Regions from separate parts of the Rhizobium sp. USDA 3886 genome, predicted to be linked through region 3. Evidence: riboswitches for the same ligand, from Rfam matches in the RefSeq annotation. Region 3 holds a riboswitch; each other region holds the start of a gene.

Region 1 (7,634 bases), on a different contig from region 3:
CCGTTCGTCAGCCCAGCCCAGGCTGCAGGCAGATTTGCCCGCAGCTCAAAGCCTTCGTCCTCGCGTCGGATGCCCGTCAGGCACCAATCCTTTTCGCGCGGGTGAACGACAAACAGCAGGTGATCGGCGCCTGCCTTCATGATCGCGGGACGGAAGGGCATTCCCATTGGAAGCTCCAGAATGCGTCCTTGGCCCGTATCCTCGATTGCCTGATGGACAAGCGCCTCTGCCCGCAATTTTGCAGCGCTTTGGGCTATCCTTGCCTCCACGAAACTCCGGGCGATGGCCAGCGCGGAGTGGAATCCGCGGTCTTCCGCCTCCGGGTCTGTCTCATCGAAAACGGGTTTCAAGGTTTCCAGCAACGCGGGCAGCGTCAGCCCTGCCAGTGGTCCCGCAACGGATGGACTAAACGCGCCATTGTCCACCAGATCGACCGGCAGCACGAAGCTGGCATCGAAAGAGGCATGTATGGTCTCGATATGCGCTTCGGGAAGGCCCGAGGCATTAAGATAGTCACGGCCATAATGCTTCCAGATCAATCCGAACGAACTATACGGTCGGCCGTCCTCACGCACCGGCGCGCCACGCTGATGGTGGTCGAAGATCTGCGCTGCTGCGTCATACGCGCCGCCCACATCGTAGATGATGCGGTCCACGCCGGGCGTGATCCATTCCGGCGCCCTGCTGCGGATGAGACGGGCCTGCGGGAAGAGCCGGGTCAGGATGACGCTGGACATTAGTTCGTCGGCATGGAAGCCACCGGAATGGGTGACGAGGAAACCTGGGATCATGCCGGAATATACCTTTTTGTTGCTTGGAGAGTCCGCTTGAAGCTGGCACCAGATAGTCATTGTTGGATGCCATCTCAACCCGCCATTCGCTCATTTGAGTGCGTTGATGAGTTCATTTGAGAACCGCATCGGGACCGTCTGGCTTCAGGAGCTTCCTGATTTCAGCTTCGGAGGCTGGACACTTTCTCAAAACATCCCTATTGATTGTAATGTTATTACATATCAGCGGGGATTTTCCATGGTACACAGATTGACGATGGCCGGAGGGTTTGCAGTAGCAAGTATCCTGATGAACCCGGCTTTTGCTGAAGAGGAAAAGCAGACATGGCGCCTGTTCGTCGCCGATCATACGGCTCCCATAGCGCGGTCATTCGACCTCATGACAGGAGAGCAGATCGGCGAGTTTCGGTTGAGGGGCTATGCGGCACTTGCAGCCAGCAGTTCTGGCCAGACTATCTTCGCCATCCAGTCGGAGGCCGATACCGTCGAAATGATCAAATCCGGTGTGGTGCTTTCTGATCATGGCGAGCATCGCGATCTGGAAACGTCCGAAGCTGCGCTGCTGCCAACCGCACTCGACGGAAAACGGCCGGTTCACGCCGTCATGCATGGCGACGACGTGGTATTGTTCTACGACGGCGAAGGCAAAGCCAAGCTCGTTTCCGAAGAAGGCATCCTCGAAGGCAAGCCGTCCGAAAAGCTCATCGACGCGACGGCACCTCACCATGGTGTCGCCGTGCCCATGGGGCGGAATATGCTCGTCTCGGTTCCGGATACCACCCAGGAAACCAAAGCGGATGAACTGCCGCCACGGCTGGGATTGCGCGTTCTGGGTGAAAGCGGTGCACAGGTCGGCGACGTCGCACCCTGCACGGCGCTGCACGGAGAAGCCTTCTCCGCAAAGCTCGTTGCCTTCGGCTGCGAGGAAGGTGTCCTGATTGCACGTCCCGGCAAAGAGCAGACCGTGCAACTTAAGATGCTGGAATATGGCGACAAGCTGCCGAAGGGAAAAGTGACGACCTTGCTTGGCAGCAAGGCGATGCAATTCTTCCTGGGCAACTATGGCGAGGACAAGATTGTGCTGATCGATCCAGACAGCACCGCACCCTATCGCCTAGTAGACCTGCCGACCCGCCGCATCGATTTCGCGCTCGATCCTGCGCGTGTTAAGAACGCCTATGTGTTGACCGAAGACGGGCAACTGCATCTCGTCGACATCCTGAGCGGCGAAATCACGACATCGACAACCGTTACCGAGCCATACAGCAAGGATGGGCACTGGCGCGATCCGCGCCCCAGGCTTGCGGTAGCTGGCGATCAGATCGCTATCACTGATCCTCGCCATAGCCTCGTCCGGGTCATCGATATTGCGACCATGAAAAAGGTTCGAGCCATTCCGGTTGAGGGTCAGCCATTCAGCGTCGTCGCCGTCGGCGGGTCGGGCGCCATCCATTAATCGCTTTTGCCTTGGCGCAGCTTGACGCGGCGGTCGCGCTCGGCATAACTGAGCGGGACGGTTCCCCGAGGAAGACTCCAAGGGGATTAATAGGGAACACGGTGCGGACGACCCAGAAGGGACCAAGACCGTGGCTGCCCCCGCAACTGTAAGCGGATTGCCGATCATCCTCGTGGCGCCAAGCGCCATGCCACTGTGGGCTCGTTCCCACGGGAAGGCAGATGGTCCGGCGCATATCCGCGAGCCAGGAGACCTGCCGTCAAAGAGAGATCCAATTGAACGGGCGGGGTTGCCCGGAACAGGAGACCAGATGATTTCTTTTGACGCCGCCATCAGGCGCAGGCCCTTCCGCACAATACGGAACGGATCGCTCTTTTCAATACAACGCAATCGCTAAGACGGACGCCAGTCATTCCGGCGGCACGCCCGCCGACATGGCCGGTGAACACCTACGCGTTTCCCATCAGCATCGGAGCGATCGCGCCACCGCGCCGACGCCTCCCCAATTCTTCGTGAGCATTCCCATGCCAAACAATTTAGACTTTCGGCGATATCTACTGCACTTCGCTTTTGCGGCACTGGCGGTCTGCGGGATTTCTGCGTCCGCTTTCGCCGCGCCCACCGCCTACCCTTTGACGATTACAAATTGCGGACGATCCGTCACTTTTGAGAAAGCACCGGAGAGAGTGGTATCGGTCGGGCAAGCGATGACCGAAATCCTGTTATCGCTCGGCCTTGCGGATCGCATCACCGGCACCGCGGTCTGGTTCAGCCCCGTGCTGAAGCCGTTCGAAGCCGAAAACAACAAGATCAAGCGTCTTGCCGACAATGATCCGAGCTTTGAGTCGGTGGTCGAAACCGATCCTGAACTTGTGACTGCCGAGTTCGAGTGGCATGTCGGCCCGAACGGTTCCGTCGGAACCTACGACCAGTTCTCGAAGGTTGGAATCAACAGCTATGTCGCGCCGGCCGATTGCGCGGCCAAGGACAATGCCACCGGCGGCGATGGCGTCCGCAAGGAGATGCTGAAGACGGAGGTGATTTATCAGGAGATCGCCGAGCTGGCCGCGATCTTTAACGTTCAGGACCGCGGCGAGGCGCTGATCGCAAGGCTGAAGGAACGCGAGGCAAAAGCGATCGCCTCCGTTGCCCGTGTCAAGGTGAAGGACATTCCCGTCATCTTCTGGTTCTCCAGCAAAGAAATCAACGGCGAAGCCTTCATGGCCGGCCGCAACGGAGCGCCGGCCTATATTATGCAAGCCCTTGGGGCGAAGAATGTGATCACCACCAACGAGGAATGGCCGTTGGTCGGCTGGGAAACAGCCGCGGGCCTCGATCCTGCGATCATCGTCATCGCCGGCATGGATCGGCGCCGCTATGCCGCCGACGATCCGGCCGTCAAGCTGGAGTTTCTTAAAACCGATCCTGTCGCAAGCAAGATCGACGCCGTTGAAAGGAAGCACCTCGTCGTGATGGACTCGCAAGCAATGAGCCCGTCGATCCGCCTTGTCGACGGGATCGAGACGCTCGCGGAAGCCATTCGGCAGTTTGGACTGGTTCAGTGACCACCGGCGCCATGCAACGCAACGGGCGGGGCGGCTTTGCCGCCTTGTTCCTGCTATCGCTAGCTGCTCTGATGCTGGCGATAAGCCTCGCCGTGTCGATCGGCGAAATCGTCATTCCGTTGCAGACGATTGCGGAAGCGATTGCCAATCGCATCTTCGGTGCCTCCTTCGCGATCAAGCCGGTTCATGAAGGTGTCATCTGGGAATATCGCCTGAGCCGTGCCCTGGTCGCTGCAAGTTCCGGCGCGGCTCTTGCCGTAACGGGCGCCATCCTGCAGGCCCTGCTCCGCAATCCGCTTGCCGAACCTTATGTGCTTGGCATTTCGGCGGGTGCCTCGACCGGCGCGGTCGCCGTCATGATCCTCAATATCGGCTCAGGTGTACTGACACTTTCCGCCGGTGCCTTTCTCGGTGCAGTGGCAGCCTTCGGTCTCGTCTCCCTTTTGGCCGCAGGCGCAGGAGGCGGCACCGATCGGATCATCCTGGCAGGTGTCGCCGGTTCGCAGCTCTTCAATGCGCTGACATCCTACATTGTCACGACCGCGGCCAACGCCGAGCAGGCAAGGGGCGTCATGTTCTGGCTGCTCGGCAGTCTCGGCGGCGTGCGCTGGCCGGACGTTTTTCTCGTGGCCCCCGTCGCCGGCAGCGGCTTTCTCATCTGCATGTTTCATGCGCGTGCGCTCGACGCTTTCACTTTCGGAACGGATTCTGCCGCAGCGCTCGGCATTCCGGTCAAGCGCGTGCGCCTCATCCTCCTTGGGCTGACGGCCGTGATGACCGCTGCCGTTGTCAGCATCGTCGGCTCAATCGGCTTCGTCGGCCTCGTCATTCCGCACGCGGCCCGCTTTCTGGTCGGCCCCGCGCACCGGCGGATACTGCCGGCGACAGCGTTGATCGGCGCGATCTTCATGGTGCTTGCCGATATCGTCTCGCGCACCATCATCCCGCAGCAGGTGCTTCCGATCGGCGTAGTCACGGCGCTTTTCGGTGCTCCTGCCTTCGCCTTCATCCTCTACAAGGCAAGGAGGCCGGTATGAGCATATCGATCCAGAATGTCTGCTGGTCCGCCGGCGACACAATGATCGTCGACGGCGTGAGCCTTCATGTTGCGGCAGGCAAGACGCTTGGTCTGCTCGGGCCCAATGGCTCAGGCAAGTCAAGCCTGTTGCGTCTCATCTGCCGGCTGCGGCAGGTCAAGAGCGGGGTCATCAAACTTGACGAGAGCGATATCAGCACGATGGCTCGTCCCGAAATTGCCCGGCGTCTCGCACTGGTCGAACAGCAAGCGACAACCGATGCGGAAATCACCGTGAAGGATGTTGTCCGCTTAGGGCGAACGCCGCATCGAGGCTCCCTCTCCCCCTGGGATGCGAGGGACGAGGCCGCCGTCAATGCGGCACTGGAACAGGTCGGCATGACCAGCAAGGCTACACAGCTGTGGCGGACGCTGTCAGGTGGCGAGCGCCAGCGCGCGCACATCGCCCGCGCGCTTGCGCAAACGCCGACGGAACTGCTGCTCGACGAACCGACCAACCATCTGGACATCCAGCATCAGTTGGAGCTGCTGGATCTCGTCACGAGACTGCCGGTCACCAGCGTTATCGCGCTGCATGATCTCAATCTGGCGGCAATGTTCTGCGACAGCCTGGCCGTCCTGCAGGGTGGTCGTGTGGTCGCCGTCGGTCCGCCCGAGACGGTTCTCACTGAGACACTTGTTCGCGATGTATTCGGAGTTCGGGCTCGCATCGAAAAGTCCGCGGTGCACGGCCGGCATCACATTCAGTATTTTGTCGGTTAGGAACGTCTGACTTCAAATCAGACATCAGCGACTAGTGGCCGCGCGAAGAGAAGCCGTCGGGTCGATTTTTGCTAACGAGCCGGAAGACGCCCGGCCCTTGCCGGGTTAGTGCTGCCGCGTCCGCTCTCAGGTTTTGCCGGAAGCGTGTCGCTACGTTGCTATCTTGCGGTTCTCCGCAATTCAACGCGACCTTTCCTTGACCAAAAGCCCCTGCTTCTCTATCATCATGACATGATTTCCGGGAGGTCAGATCAAATTTATCCGATCTCTAACAGTTTGTTATCATAGACCATTCGACGTCTAACGGAAATAATCTCCCTCTTCCTTTCAGTCACTGCAGATGGGTCGTTTCCGGTCGCGTAAGGTAGCATATCGCAGCATTGAACCGGTGATGCGCGCCCTGAGGGTTCCTTGCCTACCAAAGCCACTAACTTCGATCCGATCTTGAGCGCTCGCGGTACGCACGCGGTGTGAGTCACAAAAAACTGCCGGCAGAATCGATTGCCTTTGCCGTCCAAGAAGGCGAGCGCGCGCGACTAACGCACGTTGCGGACCCACGACACAGCAAGCGTCCGTGTGTGCCGAAGGTCTGATCTGTTGCATTGAACCGGCCATAGTTCCTCCAGACAACGATGTCTTGCCGGGGTTTGACATTCGGCCGGTTCGTGGCGGGTGGCCTAGGAATGCTATGCCGTTAATGTTTCGGGGGCTGGCTACTGGCGAGTTTACTGCAGTCAACTCAGTGCGGGGCATCATGTTCCCTTGCCCTTGCCAGGGCCAATAACATCGATCCGATCGCAAACTCGCCACGTTGGGCGCGCCGTGTCAGGTCGCGTAAGTAGCCGCCGGCTGAATTGATCGTCCCAGCCCGTTCCAAAATACAGGCGAGAACGGCCGACGCTATTTGCGGGCCCATGACACGGTAGGCGTTCTTGTAGGCTGAAGGACTGATCTGCAACATTGAGCTGACGACAGTTCCCGCGGCAATGAGGTCCTGCCAGGATCCGACAGTTCCAGCGGGACCGTAATTGCGCACCTCCGGGCATGCCTGCAGGACGAGGGAGAGTGGAAATATCGCAGATGCCGCGTTGGTTTCTGCTGCGTTGCGGGTGAGTTCAGTGCCGCTGACGTTTACGGAGTTGGCCAACGACGAGTTTACTGCGGTCAACTCAGAGACCGTTGTTTCGACAGCAGCTTCAGAATCAAGATTAGATTCAGATTCTGTTATCTGTATGTGCCGCTCATTTTGTGAGTCATTGCCGCTCAAAGTTTGAGTTTTAATCTGTAATTCCAGTCGCTTGAGGATTTCATCCCGCAACGTTTCCAGAAGATGCAAGGTGGATGCAATCGCATGGGGCCCCGCGGTACGGGGTAATTGGTTCAGGATCTCGTGAAAGCGGCCGTTGACCGCTTGCCAGTCTCCCGCAAGCTCTTCGCTGATCGCTGCGTGGACAAGCTTTGAGATGTCGCGGCGGGTGAGCGTGAGGCGTTCCTTGAGTGTTTGGATGTAGAGACGGTCGGCGGCGACTTTTGCGGCCAGGCGTTCGATTTCTGCGGCGCGGGCAAGCAGGGGCGCGAGCGAGAATCCGTAAGCGTCGTTGATCTCGCCATTGCGGCTCTTACGAGCGTAGCGCTTTCCGTTGGGACTGTCCTTGCGGATCACGAGACCGGCAGCGACGAGTGCCGCCATATGCCGGCGGATCGTCTGCTCGGCCATCCCGTGGCAGCGGAGCGAAAGCTGCGCGTTGGAGGGGAACACCACGAGATTTTCACCCTCAGCAAGCTCGCTTTTCGGGTAGAAGCTCAAAAGCGCGTTCAATACCGTGAGGGCCCTGTCGGATATATCGAGCAGGGGCTTGGCTTCGCAAAGCGCGCGATAGATTTTCCATTTATCGGTTGAGGCGCCTGCCTCGATTTTTTGGCTGTTGACTTGACTTGCGAGCATGCCAAGTGTCATCGGCCGCCGCCCAAAAGGCGTCGTCACACTTCCGCTTTCCATTTTCTTCGCCTTCTTCAAGGCAAAA
Region 2 (7,634 bases), 200 kb from region 3:
ACATGCTGCCATGCTCACGGCAGCCTTCGATTAGAAAGTGAGCCGTCAGACTAGGCGGCATAGCCTTCGCGAGGCTGGAATTGCAGTCTCACAGAGCCGCTTTCACTTTTTCTGCAACGTCGGCAGGCACCCATCGTGTCCAGAAGTCGGCGTAGTTGCGCAGAAAATAGAGCGCGGCGTCCTCATTGTTTGCCCGGTTTTCGTCCTGCCATGCCAGAACGTCGTTTATGGTGTTGTTGTCCCAAGAGCGGGCGCGCAGATAGCCGAGCTCTGGACCGGCACGGTCGGCAAAGGCCTTGGTGACGACGGTAAAGGCCTGGGAGACTGGATAGGCGTTGAGCTGCGGACGGGCGCAGCCTTCGACCGAAGTGCAGGCCAGCCATTCCGCCTTGTCGTGGCTGGCGCCCATACTGAGTAGCGTCATTTCATATTTGCCGAGGATCGCCGTTGGCGCCCAGTAGTAGCCGAGCCAGCCGATCTTGGCGTCGAAGGCGTTGGCGATTGAATCGTCCAGATCCTTCGGACTTCCGCTGTCAATCAGCTCGAAGCCTGCATTATCGGCTTTCAAGGCCTTGAAGATATTGGCGGTCGAAATCCTGCAGCTCCAGCCGGACGGGCAATTGTGGATGGCGCCCTTGGAGGCGCTTTTCGGCGCGGGGAAGAGGTCCGGCCGCTTCAGAGCATCCTGCACGGAACGGATATCGGGATTTGCATCGGCGATGAATTTCGGGATCCACCAGCCTTCGATTGCGCCGTCTGCCAAAATCTCCGAGGCTTGAACCAGCCGACCGCTTGTTACCGCCGCCTCGAGTTGAGTCCGGACGGACGCGGTCCAGAGTTCGGGCGCGATGTCGGGTTCGCCCTTCTCATCCATCGAAGCAAAGGTCGCCACGGTATCGCCGGCAACGGTCGTGACATTGCAGCCGTAGCCGTTTTCGAGAATGAACTTGTCGAAATTGGCGGCAATCGCGGCGGACGCCCAATTCATCTCCGCGATCGAGACGTTACCGCAGTCCGCCTGCGCGGCGCGGCCGCCGGCGAAGAGACATACGGCAAAAGTAAGCGAAGCCAGGATGATCTTCATTCGCTCGTTCCCCAGTTTTTATGTCTGATGTGCAGCTTTTGGATGTAATACTACCCGCCCAATCCGTCCGTTCAATGAATGCAAATGTAGCAGTTCGGCCGTCGTAATCTCACGTGCCATGCGTTTTTTCGCATCGCGACTGGCGGCCTGGAACATTGCTATTATTTTCCAGCCTACGCCTTTGACGCGGTAATTGAAATCCGCCGGTGGTCGAATATTTTCGAGCTAAATAGCTGTTTTGAATGCACTAATATTCTCACCGACCCGCCAACGAAAGCCTGCGTCGAGCCACAGGCGGGATATCCTCAGTGAACTGCATGCGGATCGAAAATCGGCGAAAACTCAAAAAAAGCCGAAATTCACCCCGCATAATTTTCTGCAATAACACTCCGGTAAGAATGTCACGCTATCAGTTGAACCACGGCGGGGGACAACCGCCGTTTCTCCGGATCAGGTATTGCGTCCCGGAGAATACGAGTTTCGCCGTGTATTGGCGAATACGCCAGAGTTTTCGGCAAACCGCGCGCGCCCGCCAGCCCGCGCGGTTTTCGCATTTCAGGCAGGCGATTGACCGCGGATCACGCCGCGTTGTAGGCCTCATTGTATGACCAAGGCGATCATGTTGCAGGGAACCGGCTCGGATGTCGGCAAGACGGTGCTCGTCGCCGGGCTCTGCCGGCTTGCGGCCAACCGCGGCCTCAACGCAAAGCCGTTCAAGCCGCAGAACATGTCGAACAATGCCGCCGTCGCCGACGACGGCGGGGAGATCGGCCGGGCGCAGTGGCTGCAGTCGCTCGCGGCGCGAACCCCATCTTCGGTGCACATGAATCCGGTTCTCCTGAAACCGCAATCGGAAAACGGCAGCCAGATCATAGTACGGGGCAGGGTCTTCGGGCAGGCGAAGGCCCGCGACTACCAGAGGCTCAAGCCGCAGTTGCTGGAGCATGTGCTGCAGAGCTTCGCGATCGTGTCCGAGGGCGCCGACCTTGTGATCGTCGAGGGCGCGGGATCGCCGGCCGAAATCAACCTCCGTCCCGGCGACATCGCCAATATGGGCTTTGCCACCCGGGCCAAGGTGCCCGTCGTGCTCGTCGGCGATATCGACCGCGGCGGCGTGATCGCCTCTCTCGCGGGCACGCATGCGATTCTTTCGGATGACGACCGGACGATGATTTCCGGCTATGTCATCAACAAGTTCCGCGGCGATATTTCGCTCTTCGATGACGGCATTGCCGCAATCAATCGCTTCACCGGCTGGCCGTGTTTCGGGGTCGTGCCCTGGCTGAAGGCGGCTGGCCGTTTGCCGGCGGAGGATTCCGTCGTGCTGGAGCGCCTTGCCAAGGGAGCGTCCGGCGCATTGAAGATCGCCGTGCCGGTTTTGCCGCGCATCGCCAATTTCGACGATCTCGATCCTCTTCGTGCCGAGCCGGATATCGAACTCGTCTTCGTGAAACCGGGCGACCAGCTGCCGGGCGATGCCGCGCTCGTGATCCTGCCCGGATCGAAATCGACGATTGCCGACCTTGCAGACCTGCGCGATGCCGGCTGGGACCGCGATCTGGAAGCGCACGTCCAGCGCGGCGGCCGCGTCATCGGCATCTGCGGCGGCTATCAGATGCTAGGGCGCATGGTTCGCGATCCGCACGGCATCGAGGGGGCGAGCGCGGAGACGCCGGGTCTCGGACTGCTCGATGTCGAGACCGAAATGGCGCCGGAAAAGACCGCGCGCAACAGCCTGGCGGTCTCGGCCGAATATGACGTTCCGCTTGCCGGCTACCAGATACACCTGGGTGTGACGGCCGGACCGGACTGTGCCAACCCATCAGCGGTGATCGACGGCGTGGCGGATGGCGCGGTTTCCGCCGACCGGCGGATCATGGGCACCTATCTCCACGGCCTCTTCGGCAGCGACGCCTATCGCGGCAAGCTTCTCGAAAGTTTCGGCCTTTCCGGTGAAAGGCGGAACTACAGACAAAGCGTCGACGAGGCATTGGATGAGGTCGCCTCCGAACTTGAAACCCATCTCGACAAGGGCTGGTTGACCGCGTTGTTCGGCTAGGGTGGCTGGCTCACGCCGCCCTCCCGCGATCACTCTGGGCGAACATTCAGCCATCCGATTTTTCGCAGGATGACCTCCGCGAGTTCCGTCGGTGCCTTGCCGTCTGTAGGCATAACGAACACGCCATTGGCGTCTTGCCTTGCCATGCGCCTCGCTTGTCGAAGTGAACGCTGTGCCTGCTCATCAGCGCCAGAACCGATCTCACGCTGTACTAGCCGCGCCATCAGCGTCGGTTCAGACGCTATCAAGCGGATCACCGTGATCGTCGCGTCCGGGATGGCCGCAAGAATCCATCGTCGGTCGAATTCAAGATGCATCATAACGCCTGACATGATCAGGCGGGTGTGCCCCAAAGCTCGATATGTCGACCAAATCGCAGCCAGATTGAGGCTGCTGACATCCGTCGTTCCCGAGCGAATTCTCGCGAGATCCTCGGCACTCGGGCGCGGGAACACTCTATCAAGTTCATCTGTCTCGATGACGGTGTGAGCGACGTTCACCGTGGCGAGTTGCAAGCTCATCTCCCAGCACAGCGTGGACTTGCCAACGCCGGCCGGTCCCGTAATCAATGTGATCTCCATGCCGTTTCCATTGTCCTTCCAATCTTCAACCGACTGCAATTTGCTGGAGCTTGAACCGCGTTGGAAGTGACAAGCGTCATTTCGCTCTGCGCGAGCACATCTTATTTAGCAAGGATACTGGCTGCCGGCGGTCTCGGCCCCTGCAATCTAGGTTGACTAGTTCGACATCACTAGATTTCGCCCGAAACTTCGCGGCGTCTTCGATCGAGCTCTTCGCTGTAGCGGCGAAGCGTATAGCTTTCGCTGAGCTGGCCGACCACCCGGCGCTCGATCAGATTGTTGAGCACGGCGAGCGCTTCGCTCTCCGTCTTGTCGAAGATCGCCGCCGCCTGCTTTGCGTTCATCTGCGGCTGCAGGAAGTCGTTCCGGTAGCGGATGAAATCCTTCAGACCCTTGCCCTCGTCGTCAGTATCGACGGGGCTCGCGTAGATTTCCGGAACGTGCACCATACCGGCATATTTGTCGGCGTCGTCGACCAGGATGACGCGCTGCCGCGAACCGATCGGGAAGGCCTTCTTGAATTCGTCGATCGTGATATTGGCCTTTGCCGTCTTGACGTCCGAGCGCATCAGCTTGTCGACCGTCAGATTGCGGATCCAGCCGACATCATGGGCGCTGCGGATGCTCTCGCCGCGAAGATGAAAGCGCCAGGTGGCGAAGGAGTAGCCGAAGGTGTTCCGCACGACGAGCGACGAGGTGATGACGGCCGCCAGCACCAGCGCGGTGATCGGAAAGTCGCCGGTTATCTCGAGCGCCAGGAAGGTCATCGTCAGCGGCCCGCCGATGACGGCAACGGCGAGCGAACTCATGCCGACCACGGCATAGATCACCGGTGTCAGCGTCGCATGGGCGAAATAGGGTGCCGAATAGGCGAAAAGCTTGCCGAGCAGCGCTCCCATGAAGAGCGAGGCGAAGAAGAGGCCGCCCCTGAAGCCGGAACCGATCGAGACGGCGGAAGCGAAAGATTTCAGCAGGAAGAGGCCGATCAGGACCGTGACGGCGACATCGCGGTCGAGATTGAGATGCAGGGCGCCATGGCCCGCCGAAAGCACCTGAGGCGTAATCATCGCCAGAAGACCGACGACGATGCCGCCGAGTGCCGGACGAAGCGGCGTCGGAACGGAACTTTTACGCGCCAACTCCTCGATGAAGGCTACGCCTTGCATGATCAGGATACCGACGCCGGCGCAGAAGGCGCCAAGCAGCAGGGCAGGGATATAATCGGCCGGAACCACCGTGCCGAATTCACCGACGTCGATCATGAAGTCGCTTCCCGCCAGCAGGCGCGCGACGAGCGTCGAGACGAGCGCAGAAACGACGACCGGCGTCAGCGAAACGATCGTGTACGTTCCGATGATGAGTTCGAAAGCGTAGAAGGCGCCGGTCAGGGGCGCGTTGAAGGCCGCGGCGATCGCACCGGCTGCGCCGCAGCCGACAAGGACGCGCAGATCGGCGCGGCGAAGCTGCAGCTTCAGTCCGAGCTTGGAGGCGATGCCTGCCGCGAGCTGGACATAGCCGGCCTCAAGGCCGACAGAGGCGCCGAAGCCGTTCGAAACCAGATTCTGGACAGCGACAATGATGCTGTCCGTCAGCGACAGCCGGCCGCCATGCAAAGCATTTGCTTCGATCGGGTCGACCATGGGCTTCTTGCGGGTTCGCGCGAGAATAAAAAACAGAAGGCCGAGAAGAATCCCGCCGCAGACTGGCGCGATCAGAAGCAGGAATTTGTTGTCGATCTGCGACGCACTCAGCCTCTCGATCTCGCTGATGCCGAAGATCAGGCGGTGCAGCTCGCGCGAGAGCAGGCTCATGCCGGTGACCGCGAGCCCCGACGTCACGCCGACGGCGATCCCGGCAAAGACCATGCCCATTTCGCTGCGGCGGGCAAGCGCGCGAATCCGCCCTGCATCAAGCAGGCGATAGAGCTGGTGGAGGCGCGGGAAATTCAATTTCGTGAGCATATGCAAAGAACTAGGTAACGGCCAACACCGTCAAGGGCGATTAGGGCACCTGCTCCCGAAATATGGCGAAAGCCCGGCGCGAAGCGCACCGCGAACTTGAACCTGTTCTCCGCTGGTTCGGTTTGGCGTGCGCGATTGACTTCGACAGGCGGCTTGCCTAACGATGAACAATCTTACGGATGGTTCCGGAACGGCAGATGCCGTGCCGGATGAAAAGGGAATGTGAAGGGACGGACCCAAGCCGGGCGTCTTCATCACAGCCGACCCCGCGACTGTAGAGCGGTCAGGGTCTTCCATCCGGCGTTCAGGCCAATTCACGGCTGTTTCGCATGTCGCGGAGCGGGTGAAGCGGCAAGGCGCCGGAAAAGCCACTGGAAATGCATCGTGATCAGCCGGGGCAGGACGCCTCTATTTCTACGAATCGTCCGCCTTTTCACGAAGACGCAGCCGGGAAGGCGAGGAAGACCCGCTGGCACGACAGGGCGACCTCAATGGTCGCCCTGTCGTGCCAATACCCGCGAGCCAGGAGACCTGCCATGCGTGCCGGGCGAAGAGCCCATTCTGGGGTATTGTTCCCCGCTGCCAGCACGGAGGTTGTCATGGCTGAACGATGGAATTTCATGCCGTATTTTGCGGCTTCTTTGCGGGACGCCGCACTTTCGACTTCCCTCATTCCGGTCCTGGGACTTGTCCCGGGAACCAGCACAGGCATCCAGTGCGCCCAAGTCCTTGGGCGCAGAAGACTCCCCAAAACGAAAAAGGTCATTCAAGGCGAAGACGCGCCGTGGCTGGATTCCTGTGACAAGCACAGGAATGAGGGACGGAGAGGTTGTGTGGTGCTATCCCTTCCGGGGTCTGCATCCTGATGACCTCTTCTTCACTCGGCACTGCCTTCGTCCTCGGCGGCGCGCGTTCCGGCAAATCCCATTTCGCCGAGCGGCTGATCGCCGATAGCGACCTTGAGCGCCACTACGTCGCGACCGGCCGGGCGTGGGACGAAGAGATGCGTGCGCGCATCGAGCAGCATAAGTCCGATCGGGGTCCGCTCTGGACGACACACGAGGAGCCGCTGGATCTCCTCTCCCGTCTCTCCGCGATCGACCGCGAGGGTCGGGCGATCCTCGTCGATTGCCTGACGCTCTGGGTCACCAATCTGATGATGGAAGAGCGCGACATGGCGGCGGAATTCGCTGCCCTTGCGTCGTTTCTGCCAAAAGCCAAGGCGCGGCTCGTCATCGTTTCCAATGAAGTCGGCCTCGGCATCGTGCCGGAAAGCCGGATGGCGCGGGATTTCCGCGATCATGCCGGACGGCTGCACCAGATGATCGCGGCGGAAGCCGCGGACGTGTATTTCATCGCGGCCGGTCTGCCGCTGAAAATGAAGGGTTGAACCTATGAACCAGCAGAAGATCCCCGCAACGGTCATCACCGGCTTCCTTGGCGCCGGCAAGACGACGATGATCCGCAATCTGCTTTCCAATACCGGCGGCAAGAAGATCGCGCTGATCATCAACGAATTCGGCGATCTCGGCGTCGACGGCGACGTATTGAAGGGTTGCGGCGCGGAAAACTGCACAGAGGACGACATCATCGAGCTCACCAATGGCTGCATCTGCTGCACCGTTGCCGATGATTTTATCCCGACCATGACGAAGCTTTTGGAGCGCGCGCAGCGCCCGGACCACATCATCATCGAAACCTCCGGCCTTGCCCTGCCGCAGCCGCTCGTTGCCGCCTTCAACTGGCCGGAGATCCGCAGCGAGGTGACGGTCGATGGGGTCATCACCGTCGTCGACAGCGCGGCCGTCGCCGCCGGCCGTTTCGCCGATGACCACGATGCGGTGGATGCCCGCCGCGCCGACGACGCGTCCCTCGATCATGAAAGCCCGATAGAAGAACTCTTCGAGGATCAATTGACCTGCGCCGACCTCATCGTGCTCAACAAGACC
Region 3 (7,634 bases):
CTTGCGCGCCTTGCGCAGCAGCTTCTGCACCACGTCGTTGCAGACCTGCGGCCAGTACCAACTGCGCTTCAGCCGCCAGCCGTCGACGATATCGCCGACGAGGAAGATCGTATCGGCGTCGTGATAGCGGAGAAAGTCGAGGAGGAAGTCCGCCTTCGCCGCCTTCGAGCCGAGATGCACATCGGAAATGAAGAGAGTACGGAAGTGTCGGGTATCCATATTGTCTTTCACAAGCGCTCCGCCTGCGTCCCATCGTTTCTGGTCTTCCAAAATCAGACTCGTGTTTCAGGAAGATGACAGATGCGCGAATTGGCACATGCGCAGCGCTCACGAGTTTTCCGCTTCGATCCCGAAATTCTGACTGTCCCTGCCAGCCGATTGATGTATGGAGAAGTCTTCAAAAGATGTGAGTGCGGCAGCGGAGACGGCAATGGATCATCAGGAAAAATCCAACACGGAGAAGAACGAGACCGGCGGAAACCTCGACGAACAGGCGCTTTTCTTCCATCGTTACCCCCGCCCCGGCAAACTTGAAATTCAGGCGATCAAGCCGCTCGGCAACCAGCGCGACCTGGCACTCGCCTATTCGCCCGGCGTTGCGGCGCCCTGCCTTGCGATCCGCGACAATCCGGAAACGGCTGCCGATTACACCTCGCGCGCCAATCTTGTTGCCGTCATCTCCAACGGCACGGCCGTTCTCGGCCTCGGCAATATCGGCCCGCTCGCCTCCAAGCCCGTCATGGAAGGCAAGGCCGTCCTCTTCAAGAAGTTCGCCGGCATCGACGTCTTCGACATCGAAATCGATGCCTTGACCGTCGATCAGATGGTCTCCACCATTGCCTCGCTCGAGCCGACCTTCGGCGGCATCAATCTCGAGGACATCAAGGCGCCCGAATGCTTTGAGGTCGAGCGCCAGCTCCGCGAGAAGATGAAGATCCCGGTCTTCCACGACGACCAACACGGCACGGCCATCATCGTCGCAGCCGCGATCCTGAACGGACTGGAACTCGCCGGCAAGAAGATCAAGGACGTGAAGATCGTCGCCTCCGGCGCGGGTGCCGCTGCGCTCGCCTGCCTCAATCTGCTGGTCGAGCTCGGCGCCAAGCGCAAAAATATCTGGGTCCACGATATCGAAGGCCTCGTCTATGAAGGCCGCACCGAACTGATGGACGAATGGAAGGCTGTCTACGCACAGAAGAGCGAGATGCGCACGCTCGCCGACAATATCGGCGGCGCCGATGTCTTCCTCGGTCTTTCGGCCGCGGGTGTCCTGAAGCCCGACCTGCTATCACAGATGGCGGACAAGCCGCTCATCATGGCGCTCGCCAATCCGACCCCTGAAATCATGCCGGACCTGGCGCGCGCCGCCCGCCCGGACGCAATGATCTGCACCGGCCGTTCGGACTTCCCGAACCAGGTGAACAACGTCCTCTGCTTCCCCTACATCTTCCGTGGCGCGCTCGATTGCGGCGCCACGGCCATCAACGAAGAAATGAAGCTTGCTGCCGTCAAGGCCATCGCGGGGCTTGCCCGCGAGGAAGTTTCGGACGTCGCGGCCCGCGCCTATTCCGGCGAGACGCCCATCTTTGGTCCGAATTACCTCATTCCCTCACCCTTCGATCCGCGTCTCATCCTGCGCATCGCCCCGGCTGTCGCCAAAGCCGCCGCCGAGACGGGCGTGGCATCCCGGCCGATTGCGGATTTCGACGCCTATCTCGATCAGTTGAACCGCTTCGTCTGGCGCTCGGGCTTCGTCATGAAGCCGATCTTCACCAGCGCCAAGCTTTCCGAGAAGAAACGCGTCATCTTCGCGGAAGGAGAAGACGAGCGCGTCCTGCGCGCGGCTCAGGTTCTGCTGGAGGAAAAGACCGGCGAGCCGATTCTGATCGGCCGGCCCTCGGTTATCGAGGCACGTCTGAAGCGCTTCGGCATCCGCATTCGCCCGAATGTCGATTTCGCCGTGGTGAACCCTGAAGACGATCCGCGTTACCGTGACTATGTCGACGACTACTTCGCTCTCGTCGGCCGCGCCGGCATCAACCCGGAGGCCGCCCGCACGATCGTGCGCACCAACAACACTGTTATCGGCGCCTTGTCGGTGAAGCGCGGCGAGGCCGATGCCCTCATCTGCGGCGTGGAGGGCCGCTTCGATCGCCACCTGAAGGACGTCGGCCAAATCATTGGCAAGCGAAAGAGTGTCTGCACCTTCGCCGGTCTCAGCCTGCTGATCACCCAGAAAGGCCCCGTTTTCTTCGCCGATACCTTCGTCAACTACAACCCGACGCATGAGGAAATCGCCGAGATCGCCGTTCTCGCGGCCGAGGAGATCCGCCGCTTCGGCATCACGCCGAAGGCCGCGTTGATCTGCCATTCGAATTTCGGCTCCCGGAACTCCGAGAGCGCCCGCAAGATGCGCGATGCCCTGCAGCTCGTGCGCAAACGCGCCCCGGAGCTGGAGGTCGATGGCGAAATGCAAGCCGGCTCGGCGCTGTCGGAATTGCTGCGCAAACGTGCCATGCCGGATAGCTCGCTTACCGGCGAAGCCAACCTTTTACTCTTCCCGAACCTCGATGCCGCCAACATTTCGCTCGGCCTCGTCCGCACGATGATGGACGCGCTCCATGTCGGCCCAATTCTGCTGGGAACCGCACAACCTGCGCATATCCTGTCAACTTCGGTCACCTCGCGCGGCGTAGTCAACATGGCGGCGCTTGCCGTCGCCGAGGCTTCGCAGCCGGCGTAAGTTGCCGCAAAATGGGAAAATGCGCTAGAATTCCGTCGCCAGCTTGTTAACGGAAGCAGGCTAGAAAGGCATGATGCGGTAACTGTCACGCCGCACTGGCCTCACTTTGCTCCGGGATGATGCCGTGAACCGCCGAAACCTGACCCTTGCGATCTTGCTTGCCCTGGCTGCACCCGCTGCCGCGCAGACGAATGCGATCTGCGACGACCTGCGCGGCCGCGTCGCCGATCTGCCGCATGTCATCGGCAATGGTCCCGAAGTCCGCCAGTATGCAAGCGCCATTGCCGAGCAGAATCTCGAGCTGCGCAAAGTCCGCAATGATCTGCGCGGCTACGGCTGCTCCGTGGACAGCATGGTGGTGATCGGCGGCGAGAATGCGGATTATTGCAGCGAGTTGCAGCAGTCCGAAGCACGCATGGTCGGCAACATCCGATACCTGCAGGAGCGGCGTAACGAACTGCGCAACCAGGGTGGTGCCGATTATCGCGTGCGCCGCGAGCTGATGGCGGCACTCGAAGACAACGGCTGCAACGAGGAGTTCGACTATGCGCCGGACCCGCAGGCCTATGCGCCGGCCCCAAGCCCCGAAGAACAGGCGATGCGCAGCGATACTTTCATCCCGCTTGGGGATGGCGAACAGGGCGGCATGCAATATGGCGTGCCGCGCGGCGAGCTCATGTCGCATGTCAGCACGATGTGCGTGCGTACCTGCGACGGCGGCTTTTTCCCGATCACCACGAATGCAACATCGATCGATTTCAACCGCGACGCAGCGACGTGTTCGAAGATGTGCCCCGGTATCGAGACAGAGCTCTTCTATCAAGACATCTCGAATACCGAAGCCGCAAACATGATCTCGGCTTCGACCGGCGCGCCCTACAGCGCCATGCCGAATGCCTTTGCCTACAAGAACCGCGCCCCCGGCGAAAAGTCCTCCTGCGCCTGCAATCTCTCGGCCTATTACGAGAACATGCGCAAGAACCAAGCAATCAGCGAACCGCCGCCGAAGGGCTCAATCACCGATATCAAGACGAAGCCGCCATCGAGCGCCACCTCCACGTCTGCCCCACAGCCGCAGGTGCCGGACCGCCCCTATGACCCGGCGAACAGCAAAGTCCGCCAGGTCGGTCCGCAGTTCCTCGCCGGCGATCAGGGCGCGATCGATCTCAAGAAACCCGCAACGCCCGGGCCGCAGCCGCAGCAGAACTGACGCGGCGTTACTGGCTTCCCCATCGGTCTGAGAAGACCAGTTCTTCGAGCGGCAAGCGCTGGCGCCAGCCTTTCACCGCCAGTTCCGGCGCGGTGTAGAGCTGGTCGACATAGCCGACACAAAGCCAGGCGACGATCTCGATCCGCTCCGGAATGCCAAGCAGATCGCGGATATCCGCATCATGGAAGATGCTGACCCAGCCGACGCCGATGCCTTCGGCGCGAGCGGCAAGCCACAGGTTCTGCACGGCGCAGACGGTCGAATAGACATCCGTACGCGGATTGTGGGTGCGGCCGATGACCACCGGCCCTGCCCTGTCCGGATCGCAGGTGACGCAGATGCTGAGCGGCGCCTTGCGGATGCCTTCGAGCTTCAGGCTGCGGTAGACATCCCGCCGCTCCTCTTCAAACATCTCGGCCGCCTCCTGATTGGCGCGCGAAAAAGCCTGCCACGCGGCCTGGCGTACCTCCGGATCGCGGATCACGACGAAATTCCAGGGCTGCATGAAACCGACCGACGGTGCGGCATGCGCCGCCCCCAGCAGCCGCGACACCAGATTGTCAGGCAGAGGATCGGGCAGGAACTGGTCGCGCACGTCACGGCGCGTTTCTATGGCTCTGTAGACTGCGGCCCGGTCGTGTTCGGAAAACTCGCCGGCCGGTACAAGGGCATGGGCGAAAGGATCAGGTTGCATCGTTAAATCCCCAACAATGCTTGAGCACCCGCGCCGCAGCGCAAGGAGCGTCAAAAACCTCGCCGCCGTCCGCGCGGTTCGGTCTATCTTGCCAGGCCGGTCTTCTGACTTGGCGTCACCCGCTTGCCACGGCCTTCCCGGCAAAAGCCAGTGGCCATTGTTGCGGCAAACGTCAGCCTCACAGCGTTGGGCACGTTCCGGTCTTTCACCGGATTCCCGATTCTCCTGCTTGATGCAGGCACCTGACGGCAATCTCTATGTCCTGAATTGCCGCTGCGTTCAAGCTGCCGGGAAATATCGCACATAGGCGAATTCGTCACCATCCGGTGACCAGCAAGGGACATTGATCGTGCCCTGCCCGCCGAAGAGCTCGAACAGCGTCGTCAGGTTGCCGCCGTCCATATCCATCAGCCGCAGCCGCACATCGAGATCGCGCGGATGATCGAAGACGTTCGGATCATAAGAAAGGAGCAGCACCTTGTCGTTCTTTGGCGAAGGATGCGCAAACCAGCTGCCGTAATTGTCATGCGTCACCTGCTCAAGACCCGTCCCATTCGGATGGATGCGCCAGATCTGCATGAGCCCGGTGCGGCTGGAGTTGAAGTAGATCCATTTCCCGTCAGCCGAATAGTCCGGCCCGTCGTTGCGCCCCTCGCCATGCGTCAGCCGCTTCTCGGGGCCGCCATCGACGGAGATTGTATAGATATCGAATTCATCGTTGCGGATGCCACAATAGGCTAGCTCCTTCCCGTCCGGCGACCAGCCGTGCCAATAGGAAGGCAAATTCTCGGTAATCAGCCGCAGCGCCCCGCCGGCCGCCGGCAGGATATAGATCGCCGACTTGCCGAATTCCGTCTTGTCGGAAATGACGATTTGCGCCCCGTCCGGCGAAATGCCGTGATCGTTGTTGCATGCGGTCGCAAAGTCCGTATCGACCTGCTCAAGCCCGCCGATCCCATCCGGCCGCAGCCGGTAAAGCAACCCGTCACCGTTCAACAGCAGATATCCGCCGTCCGGCGCGAAGTTCGGCGCCTCGATCAGTTTCTCCGTCTGAAAGACAATCCGGCTTTCGCCGGTACGGATATTGTAAGTCTCGACCGAACTGCGCATGCATCCTCCCGGATTCTCTCGTTACCGGTCGCGGAACCGGTTGGTAATCGGATAGCGGCGATCGCGCCCGAAGTTCTTCTTGGTGATCTTCACGCCCGGAGCCGATTGGCGGCGCTTGTATTCGGCGAGATAGAGCAGATGCTCGACGCGATGGACGGTCGCCACGTCATGCCCGCGCGCGACGATCTCCTCGACCGCCATCTCCTTCTCGACGAGGCATTCGAGGATGTCGTCCAGCACCGGATAAGGCGGCAATGAATCCTGGTCCGTCTGGTCCGGACGAAGCTCGGCCGACGGCGCCTTGTCGATGATGTTGTGCGGGATCACAATGCCGGATGGCCCCAGCGCATCCGGCGGCACATGGCTGTTGCGCCAGCGCGCCAGCGCATAGACCTGCATCTTGTAGAGGTCCTTGATTGGATTGAAGCCGCCGTTCATGTCGCCGTAGAGCGTCGCATAGCCGACCGACATTTCCGACTTATTGCCGGTCGTGACGACCATGGAGCCGAACTTGTTGGAAATCGCCATCAAGATCGTGCCGCGCGCCCGACTCTGCAGGTTCTCTTCGGTAATGCCGCTGTCGGTTCCTTCGAACAGCTGCGAAAGCGCCGAGGTGAAGCCTTTCACCGGCTCCTCGATCGGCACGATATCGTAGCGGCATCCGAGCGCCTTGGCGCATTCGGCCGCATCCTTCAGTGAATCGGAAGATGTATATCGGTACGGCAGCATTACGGTTCGCACGCGTTCCTCGCCGAGCGCATCGACGGCGATTGCCGCGCAGATCGCCGAGTCGATGCCACCGGAGAGACCGAGGACGACATTCTTGAAGCCGCTCTTGTTCACATAGTCGCGGAAGCCAAGCACGCAGGCGCGATAGTCGGCCTCGTCGAGTTCGGGAATACGCGACATCGGGCCTTCGGTGCAGCGCCAGCCGTCTTCGCCGCGCTTCCAAGTCGTCACGGCCAGCGCCGTTTCGAACTGGCTCATCTGGAAGGCGAGCGTCCTGTCGCCATTGAAGGCGAAGCTGGCGCCATCGAAGACGAGCTCGTCCTGGCCGCCGAGCTGATTGGCGAAGATCAGCGGCAAGCCGGTTTCGATCACCTGCTTCAACGCCACCTGATGGCGCACGTCGACCTTACCGCGATAATAAGGCGAGCCATTCGGAACGAGCAGGATTTCGGCACCACTTTCGGCGAGCGTCTCGCAGACGCCGAGATCGTTCCAGATCTCCTCGCAGATCGGCACGCCAAGACGCACGCCGCGGAAATTCACCGGCCCCGGCATCGATCCTTCGGAAAAGACGCGCTTCTCGTCGAACTCGCCGTAGTTCGGCAGGTCGATCTTGTCGCGCAGCACCAGGATCTTGCCGCCGTCAAGAACCGCGACGGAATTATGCCGCCCCGTCTTTCCTTGCCGCGGGAAGCCGACAATGACCCCGGGGCCGCCGTCCGCGGTATCGGCGGCGAGGTCCTCGACCGCTTTGAGGCAGGCCCTCAGGAACGCCGGTTTCAGCACGAGGTCTTCCGGCGGATAGCCGGAAATGAAGAGCTCCGTCAGAAGCAGCAGATGCGCGCCCTGGCGGGCCGCATCCGTGCGTGCCTCGCGGGCTTTTGCAAGGTTTCCGGCGACATCGCCGACGGTCGGGTTCAACTGGGCAACGGCAATCCGGAGCGTATTCAAAGGAGCGTTTTCCTGTGTCATGTCATCCATTTAGCGCGTGCGGCCCGCCGCTTCAATCGCCCGCGCCATGAAAAGCCGCGGGGTCTGCCGGGCGAAAAATTCAAACCACAGGGAAAAGCCGAGAAACCGGGAGGGTTCATCCAGCGTTCATGACAGGCGTGTGAAACTTCAGTGAAATTTTTATGACATCGGAGCAT

What was found. Region 3 has a riboswitch for cobalamin ahead of bluB (5,6-dimethylbenzimidazole synthase). Riboswitches for the same ligand answer to the same signal wherever they lie in the genome.
Region 1: linked by a shared signal. The riboswitch ahead of ACZ9BX_RS24625 (ABC transporter substrate-binding protein) and the one ahead of bluB (5,6-dimethylbenzimidazole synthase) in region 3 are both predicted to bind cobalamin.
Region 2: linked by a shared signal. The riboswitch ahead of cobU (bifunctional adenosylcobinamide kinase/adenosylcobinamide-phosphate guanylyltransferase) and the one ahead of bluB (5,6-dimethylbenzimidazole synthase) in region 3 are both predicted to bind cobalamin.

The regions. Positions count from the first base shown of each region.
Region 1 covers NZ_JBWCDC010000003.1:383,199-390,832, reverse strand. Annotated here, with positions in the region: gene ACZ9BX_RS24635 (MYG1 family protein) at 1-791, opposite strand, end outside; gene ACZ9BX_RS24630 (hypothetical protein) at 1,030-2,247, shown strand; cobalamin riboswitch at 2,289-2,522, shown strand; gene ACZ9BX_RS24625 (ABC transporter substrate-binding protein) at 2,772-3,812, shown strand; gene ACZ9BX_RS24620 (FecCD family ABC transporter permease) at 3,824-4,849, shown strand; gene ACZ9BX_RS24615 (ABC transporter ATP-binding protein) at 4,846-5,610, shown strand; gene repC (plasmid replication protein RepC) at 6,350-7,609, opposite strand.
Region 2 covers NZ_JBWCDC010000001.1:1,353,377-1,361,010, reverse strand. Annotated here, with positions in the region: gene ACZ9BX_RS07050 (glycine betaine ABC transporter substrate-binding protein) at 89-1,084, opposite strand; gene ACZ9BX_RS07045 (cobyric acid synthase) at 1,689-3,143, shown strand; gene ACZ9BX_RS07040 (AAA family ATPase) at 3,173-3,724, opposite strand; gene ACZ9BX_RS07035 (chloride channel protein) at 3,895-5,685, opposite strand; cobalamin riboswitch at 5,849-6,238, shown strand; gene cobU (bifunctional adenosylcobinamide kinase/adenosylcobinamide-phosphate guanylyltransferase) at 6,551-7,075, shown strand; gene cobW (cobalamin biosynthesis protein CobW) at 7,080-7,634, shown strand, end outside.
Region 3 covers NZ_JBWCDC010000001.1:1,149,675-1,157,308, forward strand. Annotated here, with positions in the region: gene ACZ9BX_RS05935 (UDP-2,3-diacylglucosamine diphosphatase) at 1-219, opposite strand, end outside; gene ACZ9BX_RS05940 (NADP-dependent malic enzyme) at 431-2,743, shown strand; gene ACZ9BX_RS05945 (DUF2865 domain-containing protein) at 2,868-3,953, shown strand; gene bluB (5,6-dimethylbenzimidazole synthase) at 3,961-4,647, opposite strand; cobalamin riboswitch at 4,725-4,908, opposite strand; gene ACZ9BX_RS05955 (TolB family protein) at 4,927-5,757, opposite strand; gene ACZ9BX_RS05960 (NAD+ synthase) at 5,779-7,458, opposite strand; gene ACZ9BX_RS05965 (hypothetical protein) at 7,455-7,634, opposite strand, start outside; gene ACZ9BX_RS05970 (LTA synthase family protein) at 7,633-7,634, shown strand, end outside.